2 regions of the Vibrio sp. M260121 genome follow, and region 1 is predicted to be linked to the other one. Evidence: riboswitches for the same ligand, from Rfam matches in the RefSeq annotation. Region 1 holds a riboswitch; the other holds the start of a gene.
What was found. A riboswitch is a leader RNA that binds a small molecule or an ion and turns the genes downstream of it on or off. The one in region 1 is predicted to bind thiamine pyrophosphate.

Region 1 (4,432 bases):
AAGGTCGAGGTAACCTGTTGGTGTATTGCGCAAGCCGTCGTAGCAACATGTCGTGACGGGGAAAAAGATAATGATTGCCGCCATAACAACTTTTGAAGCAATGCCGTAACCCAACCAAAGCATGAGCACTGGCGCGATGGCGAACACAGGGATCGCTTGGCTAGCAATCAGAATTGGCAGTAACCAACGCTTCAGCGGCTCGAACATCAGCATTTGCAATGCGAACAGCAAACCCATCGATAACCCAAGCGCCAAACCAAGTAAGATCTCTTGCGCAGTAACCCAAGTATGTTTGAGCAGGACATCGTAACGAGTGACCAATCTATCCAGCACTTCAATTGGTGAAGGTAAGATGAAGCTTGGCATATCGAATATCACCACGACCAACTGCCACAATCCCAAGATCACCGCAGTGCTGATGACCAAGCGCAGAGCCGGATGTGTCACGCGTTCTTTTTTACCAATACGTGCCGAAACGGAGTTGTACTGAGTCATATCACTCATAGTCTTTCTCCAGTTGATCCAAAATCGCTTGTTGTAGCGCCGCGCATTCTCCATCGAGAACTCGTGGCGGCTTGGAGTCTGGAACAACCAAGTGCTGAGCTTGCGCAGGTGTACCTTGCAGTACATAGAGTTGGTGAGCTAATCGCACCGCTTCTTGTGGGTCGTGGGTAATCAGAACAACCGTCTTATCTTTCAGTAATTCGGCAGACAAGGTTTGCAACTTATGGCGAGTAACCGCGTCCAACGCAGAGAAAGGCTCATCCATCAGAACCAGAGGCTTGTCTTGCATCAGAGTGCGAGCAAGGGCAACGCGCTGTCTCATGCCCCCAGAGAGCTGAGCAGGCTTAGCATCAGCGTAATCGGCGAGTCCTACTTGGTGTAGTAAAGTCAGTGCGCGTTGTTTATTTTGCTCTGGTGATTGGTCTTGAGAAAATCGAGAACTGAGGCAGACGTTGTCTAACACATTTAACCACGGCAACAACAAGTCTTGTTGTGCCATGTAGGCGATACGTTCGTGTAGGGCGATACCATCCGTGGTAGTTAATTCACCATGCCATTCGACTTTGTCGTCTAACAACCCGGCTAGATAACGAAGGATTGTCGTTTTTCCGCAACCACTGCGACCAAGTAACACAGTCCATCGATTGGCAGGGATGGTCATACTCAACCCTGCTAATGTTGGTGTTTGGCTGTCTTTGTATTGCAGACTTGCTTCGGTAAGCTGAATGCCGAGTGCATTAGCGCACATCTTTACTTTTCCCAAAATTAGGACCTGCAAAAAAATGGTTCACAGGACCATGACCTTTACCGACATCCAATTCGTCAGCGTGTGCGATAGCTTGGCTGATGTACTGCTTACCAAGGTGCACCGCTTTGTGCAGGTTGTTGCCTTGACCAAGGTAAGACGCGATAGCAGAAGACAGTGTGCAGCCTGTGCCATGGGTGTTTTTGGTTGGAAAGCGTTTAGCGCTAATCAGTTCAGAGCTGTCTGGCATGATCAGTAGATCGTTGCTGTTTTCGTCCTTTTCCAGATGACCGCCTTTTAACAGCACCGCTTTTGCCCCTAATGCGCGCAAGTCAGCAATCATATCGTTCATTTCAGATTCTGATTGAGGCACTGCCTTACCCGTCAATGCTGCGCCTTCGGGTAGGTTAGGGGTAATGATGTCTGCAAGCGGAATCAATTCTTCTTTTAAAGTGCTGATTGCCGACTGTTCCAGTAATAGATCACCGCTGGTGGCCACCATTACAGGGTCAATCACGAGGTGTTTTGGCTGGTATTGTTTAATTTTGTTGGCAACAACTTTGATGATGTTGGAATCTGCCAGCATGCCTACTTTGACTGCAACGATGTTGAGGTCGGTAAATACCGCATCGAGTTGGCTCTCTACATGGTCGAGAGGAATGGGGAAAATCGCAGAAACGCCTTGGGTATTTTGCGAAGTAATCGCCGTGATTACCGAGCAAGCAAAACTGCCGGTTGCGGACATTGCTTTGATGTCGGCTTGAATGCCTGCGCCGCCGCCACTATCAGAACCTGCAATCGTCAACACAATCGGTGTGTCTGTTGAAGTTGCTGCTTGTGGCTGTGTTGATGGTTTTTCTTGGCTTGACTGCTGCGCCATGGTCGCTCCTATTACAGACGTAAAGGAACTGACTTAGCCATTGAAGATCGGTGTATGGATCCGTTGAGGCTAGCTGCGTCGATACAGACTTGAAGCAGGCTAGTGGCAAAGTGATGATAGTTCCCTACGTCAGTGCTAACTGAATCAGGTTCAACGGGTCTCGAATTTCGATCTCAGCCGACGCATTCACTGCATGGGCCCCCCGACTATTTCGTCAAGATAATAGCAGTTCACTCAGTTACGGTGCACGTGTTTTTTCCGGCCAAGAGGGGGCAATCGATTAAATATGAGACTTGAGAGCAGTAACGAGAGACCAGAATTTAGCGTAAATAACGTGCTGCATTGAAACTGGCAGTTCAAGACACTATCTAATAGTGAGATGTCGACATAATACGTAACGAATCGTTCTTTGACTTAGCAAGGATTAGCATAAAACAAGGTTAAAAAAGTGTTAATATTTAACGCGTTGCCAATATGCTTTTGAGTCATCTAATTTAGGTTATGACTGTTATAAACAGAGTCTAACTCAAAGGTGGGGAAGGCTAGGACGATCAACGAGCAAGGAGATTTCATGCTTAATTCTGTAACAGCGAAAGCGGTGATCGATCATGCCCTCTTTTTAGGGGCTGATTTCGCTGAGCTATTCGTTGAACACCATCAAACCAACACTGTCCAGATCGCTTCTGGTGAGGTGGACAAGGTTAACTCGGGTATCGATTTTGGTATCGGTATTCGTCTCTTCTTCGGTCATAAAGTGCTTTACGGTTACACCAACAGCACAGATGAAACCGAACTTAAACGCGTAACCTCACTGCTTGCTGCAAAAGATAAGCGTGAGCAAATCGCGTCAGCAGGTTCTCTCAATCTGAACCGCTACCCAATTCAACATGGTTGTCGTATGCCACTTGGCAAAGACGCTAACCTAGATTCTAAAATCGCTTTCCTATTGCAAGTTGACCAAGCCGCTCGTGCTGAGAGTGAACATATCAGCCAGTTCATTGGCAGTGTGCTTCAGCGTGAACAACAAGTGTCTATCTTCAACTCAGAAGGTCTACACGTTGACGATACCCGTCACTACATACGAGTTGCTGGTAATACTGTCGCTCAAAAAGGTAATGAGCAGTCTTCTGGTATGGAAGGTCCTGGCGCTCTTGCTGGTTGGGAGTTCAGTGAACAGCTTGATGCGAAAGAGCTAGGTCAAACTATCGCGCAACAAGCGTTGGTAAAACTTGGCGCAGATGCTTGTCCATCGGGTGAAATGCCAGTGGTAATTGGTAACGGCTTTGGTGGCGTAATCTTCCACGAAGCTTGTGGCCACTTGCTAGAAACCACTTCAGTTGCGAAGAAGGCGTCCGTATTCCACGACAAGATGGGCGAAATGGTTGCTCACACCGCGGTGAATGCAGTAGATGATGGCACCATGACCAACGAATGGGGCTCGATTCACGTTGATGACGAAGGCATGAAGACTCAGCGCACTCAATTGATCAAAGACGGTAAGCTAACCAGCTTTATGGTTGATAAAATGGGTGGCATGAAGACAGGTTATGAGTCTACGGGGTCTGGTCGTCGCCAAAACTATAAGTTCGCACCAACCTCACGCATGCGTAACACCTTTATCGAAGAAGGCGAGCATTCACTTGATGACATGCTGGCAGGCATCGAACGTGGTATCTATGCGAAGAAGATGGGCGGTGGCTCGGTTCAACCAGGTACGGGTGAGTTTAACTTTGCTGTTCGTGAAGCTTACCTTATTGAAAATGGCAAAATCACCAAACCTCTGAAAACAGCAACGCTGATCAGCACGGGTCCAAAAGTGTTGAAAGAAATCAGCATGGTCGGCAAAGACATGGCGCTTGCGCCGGGCATGTGTGGTTCCGTGAGTGGTTCAGTGCCAACAACAGTCGGTCAGCCAACGCTGAAAGTAGATAACATTCTGGTAGGAGGCGGTAACTAATGAGCCAAGAACAACAACTTCTTAATGCGGTTGATTACGTCCTATCAGAAGCAAAACGCCAAGGCGCAGAAGCGGACGTCATTGTAAACCGCAACAGCAGCTTTTCTCTGAAAGCGAACCAAGGAAAGCTAGATGAGTACAAAGTAAGCTCAAGCCAAGTTCTGGGTGTTCGTGTTGTGAAAGATGCGCGCGTTGCAACAAGCTATTCTGAGTCGTTAGAGCAACCAAGCTTAGATTTGATGCTGACCAACGCACTGCAAAGCGCTCGCTTTTCCAAGCAAGATGAACATCAGACGATTAGTTGCGTGAACAGCGAAATCGCGACTGATGTTGCTGAGATTTCACA
Region 2 (4,432 bases), on a different contig from region 1:
ACGGAATAAGGATTTTGCTCATTAGTCACTTACCTCGGCATGTGCTGCTGGGTGGTATAATTCAGAACCTGTATCTCTAAATTCTTGCGATTTCTGACGCATCCCCTCAAGAGGATCATCCAGCATTTTGATGGAGATAGCTTGGTCCGCAGCAACTTGCTCAGTATCTTTCGCGTATTCTCGTACCTCTTGCGAAATCTTCATCGAGCAGAACTTTGGTCCGCACATCGAACAGAAGTGAGCAACTTTTCCAGACTCTTGAGGCAAGGTTTCATCATGGAAAGCGCGTGCGGTATCTGGGTCGAGCGACAAGTTAAATTGGTCTTCCCAACGGAACTCGAAGCGAGCTTTAGAAAGCGCGTTATCACGAACTTGTGCACCAGGGTGTCCCTTCGCTAAATCAGCGGCGTGCGCAGCAAGCTTGTAAGTGATCATGCCTACTTTCACGTCTTCTTTGTTTGGTAAACCGAGGTGCTCTTTCGGAGTTACGTAGCAAAGCATTGCACAGCCATACCAACCAATCATGGCAGCGCCGATGCCTGACGTAATATGATCGTAACCAGGAGCGACGTCTGTCGTCAGCGGACCAAGGGTGTAGAAAGGAGCCTCATGACAGTGCTCTAACTGCTCTTCCATGTTCTCTTTGATCATATGCATTGGAACATGACCAGGGCCTTCGATAATAACCTGTACGTCGTATTCCCACGCTATCTTGGTTAACTCACCAAGGGTGCGAAGCTCTGCAAATTGCGCTTCATCGTTAGCATCGGCAACCGAGCCAGGACGCAGACCATCACCGAGAGAAAGTGCCACATCATACTTAGCACAGATTTCGCAGATCTCTCGGAAGTGGGTATATAAGAAGCTTTCTTGGTGATGCGCTAAACACCATTTCGCGATGATAGAACCACCACGAGAGACGATGCCAGTAACGCGTTTTGCTGTCATCGGTACATAGCGCAGTAGTAAACCGGCATGGATGGTGAAGTAATCAACGCCCTGCTCTGCTTGCTCGATCAGAGTATCGCGCATCACTTCCCAGTTAAGGTTTTCCGCCACACCATTCACTTTCTCAAGCGCTTGATACATTGGTACGGTACCGATCGGAACTGGACTGTTACGTAGAATCCACTCGCGAGTTTCGTGAATATTACGTCCAGTAGAGAGATCCATAACGGTATCTCCACCCCAGCGCGTTGCCCATACTAACTTCTCTACTTCTTCTTCAATCGAAGAAGTGACCGATGAGTTACCGATGTTGGCGTTCACTTTGACCAAAAAGTTACGTCCAATGATCATTGGTTCGGATTCTGGGTGGTTGATATTGGAAGGGATAATCGCGCGACCTTCGGCGACTTCTTTACGCACAAACTCGGCGGTAATGTCTTTTGGAAGATTCGCTCCGAAGCTTTGACCCGGATGCTGTTGATTCAGCACTTCATCACGGTATTGAGCGCGCCCCATATTTTCACGTAGGGCGATGTATTCCATTTCTGGGGTGATAATACCCTTGCGAGCGTAGTGCAATTGAGTCACGCACTGCCCAACTTTAGCACGTCGAATACGTGGTAGATTGCCGTAACGAAGATCGTCTAGCGTTTCATCTTCTAAGCGTTCTTTGGTGTATACCGAACTTACTTCATCAAGTAGCTCAGTATCGGCACGCTCTTCAATCCACCTTTCTCTCAGCTTAGGTAAGCCGTTGTAGAGGTCTATGGCGTGTTCTGGGTCTGTATATACACCCGAGGTATCGTAAACGCGTACTGGCTCATTAGGCTCGAAAATAGGCGCTTCTTTTGTGCCTCCAATAAGGCTATCAGCGAGTGATATTTCACGCATTGGCACACGAATATCAGGACGTGAACCCTCTACGTAGACTTTGCTTGAATTTGGGTACGGTTGTACCGAGAGTGTATCAATGAACTGTTTTGCTTCCAGTCTCGCTTGCTTGCGACTCGACATAGCATTTTTCCTTGCTTTGTTATGCTTAGATAAAAAGTATTGGGATAAAAATGCTTGGCGGATAGATGCGACAAGAGGAATCGAATTAAGGACAGATTGAGCGAGTGCTCTTCGTCTATAACAACATTCGACTATTTGATAGGTCAACCAGATAGAACTCTGGTGTAGATATCTTCTCTTGTTCCCTTCGCAGATTCTAATCTGATCAGGTTCAACGGATCCCGAATTAACGGTCTCAGCCTTATGGCACTCCGACAAGTGAAATCAGTATATAAAAACGGCTTGGTTAAACCAAGCCGACCTGATTAAGATTTGAGTGTTTTTGCTAGCTACGCATCAATAATTGGAAACCAATCCACGCAGCCGAAATGCTTAACACGACATTCAGCAATACATTCAATCCCATCTTAAAGAAGGCACCCTGCTGCATAAGCAACACGTTATCCATCGAGAAGGTAGAGAATGTAGTTAATGCGCCCAAAAAGCCAAGCCCGATAATTTGACGCCATGGGTCAGTGACCATTAACTCAGTTTCAAACGCAGCAATTAGTAGACCCATAATAAATGAGCCAACAACGTTAACCGTTAATGTACCGTATGGAAAACCACGACCAAGTAGCATCACACAAAGTTCAGAAATTAAGTAACGAGAACATGCACCAAATGCCCCACCCAATGCAATAAAACCCAAAACGGATAGTTGCCCCATAATTCCCCCAGAAAAGTTAATGGCGACATTGTAATCAAATTTACGGCAATAGTGATTATACAATCTTAGAATTCAGCAAAGTATACGCTTAAAACTTATCAAGATTTAAAAAGTTACAGGAGTCACTTTACTTCAATATAACCCATCAACCCCGTCTTCATGTGTTCGATCACATGACAATGGTACATCCAACGCCCTGGGTTATCTGCAACAAATGCCGCTTTCGCACTGCCATTTTTTCCAAGTAAGACCGTATCGGTATGAAACGGCTCATCGAGTTTTTTGCCATCTAATTCAAGAACGGTAAATGTATGTCCATGAAGATGAATAGGATGATGATATTGGGTGACGTTCTTAAGGTTGAAGATATAGGTTTTTCCCACCTCCAATGTTGAAAGCGGCGCAGGAATATTATCTTTACTCATTCCCTCCCAAGCTCGTTTATTCATTAGCCAAAACTTAGGTATCGCTTTGCCCGATTTATCGGCAGGAGTGACTGCCCCCTCCCATTCAAACACATAATCAATTTGCTCAGCATTTTCCAAATCAAGATCAGGCACAGGGTTAAGAGGCAATAAAGGCAGTTTCTGATTGGTCGGCAGGTCAGACTCAACAACTTCGAACTCACACAAAGGGAATGGGAAGCGCCCTTTCATTTGACGCACATAAACACGTTCTCCTGCCCTTGGAGCAATCAATCCGACATCTAACCTCATTCCCGGACCAATTTTGTGTTGAGTGAGCTTATAAGGCGTTTTAACAGGATTCCCATCAATAGCAATAACCCAAGCCTCTGCTCCTTCTATAGCGATCGGGTAAGTAATGGTGTTATCGACATTAGCAATTCTTAATCGTGTGGTAGCATTCTGCTTCAACGCATAAACAGGTTCATGAACACCATTAACACTACCCCACTCTCCTGGCGTTCCCATGCGTGCACTCAAGCGCGGCACCATTAGATTCTTCCACTGACCTTGTTTGTCTAAATGCCAATGCTTGAGAACGACTTCATGCTCTTCATTAAACTGAACAGGCTCAGCCTCTTCAACGATAATTAGACCAACTAACCCCATACCAAGCTGCTTAACGCTATTCATATGTGGGTGATACCAAAACGTACCCGCATCTGGCGGTGTAAATTCATAAACGAATGTTTCACCCGGCATGATTGGCGGCTGGCTCAAGAAAGGGACACCATCCATTTCAATAGGGATTCGCAAGCCATGCCAGTGGATTGTAGTTGGCTCTGAAAGCTTGTTGGTAAATCGGATAATAACTTTCTCGCCTTGGCGACAACGAATCGTAGGAGCTGGAATCGATCCATTAAACGCGAGTACATCCGTATTAAACCCTGGTACTAATTCAGCAATAGAAGGCTCTGCAGTGATGTCGTATATATGCTGACCTTGTTTGTTAGTACTCTTAGATAGAGAACATGCAGGCAGAAAGGTAAGCGCAGAGATCGCTAAGGAAGATTGAAGAAAGCGTCGACGAGATATATCCATGTATTTAGTCACTCATTATTCCAATTGATGTGAGTGTAACTAAATATTAATAATGATTCTCACTTATCTTTTAAAGATGTGCACTTATGATGCTTAGGGTCAGAGATTGTAAGTGAAGATCCATATATTGTGGGCACTAAAAAGGTAGTAAGCACCTACATACATATAGTAAGTAAAAGAGATCGGTTTAAGAAGGAAGGAGCTTAATGGTAAATAAGGCTAGAGCAAGTAGGAAATTGAAGGCTCTAAAAACGAC

Region 2: it holds a riboswitch for thiamine pyrophosphate, as region 1 does, so the genes downstream of both, thiC (phosphomethylpyrimidine synthase ThiC) here and thiD (bifunctional hydroxymethylpyrimidine kinase/phosphomethylpyrimidine kinase) in region 1, are expected to answer to the same signal.

What each region holds. Positions count from the first base shown of each region.
Region 1 is NZ_JATABF010000034.1:2,988-7,419, reverse strand. It holds gene QTO06_RS17275 (ABC transporter permease) at 1-504, opposite strand, end outside; gene QTO06_RS17270 (ABC transporter ATP-binding protein) at 497-1,252, opposite strand; gene thiD (bifunctional hydroxymethylpyrimidine kinase/phosphomethylpyrimidine kinase) at 1,242-2,129, opposite strand; TPP riboswitch at 2,234-2,344, opposite strand; gene QTO06_RS17260 (TldD/PmbA family protein) at 2,701-4,086, shown strand; gene QTO06_RS17255 (TldD/PmbA family protein) at 4,086-4,432, shown strand, end outside.
Region 2 is NZ_JATABF010000050.1:32,100-36,531, forward strand. It holds gene QTO06_RS21815 (thiamine phosphate synthase) at 1-22, opposite strand, end outside; gene thiC (phosphomethylpyrimidine synthase ThiC) at 22-1,962, opposite strand; TPP riboswitch at 2,128-2,226, opposite strand; gene crcB (fluoride efflux transporter CrcB) at 2,288-2,671, opposite strand; gene QTO06_RS21830 (multicopper oxidase family protein) at 2,794-4,176, opposite strand.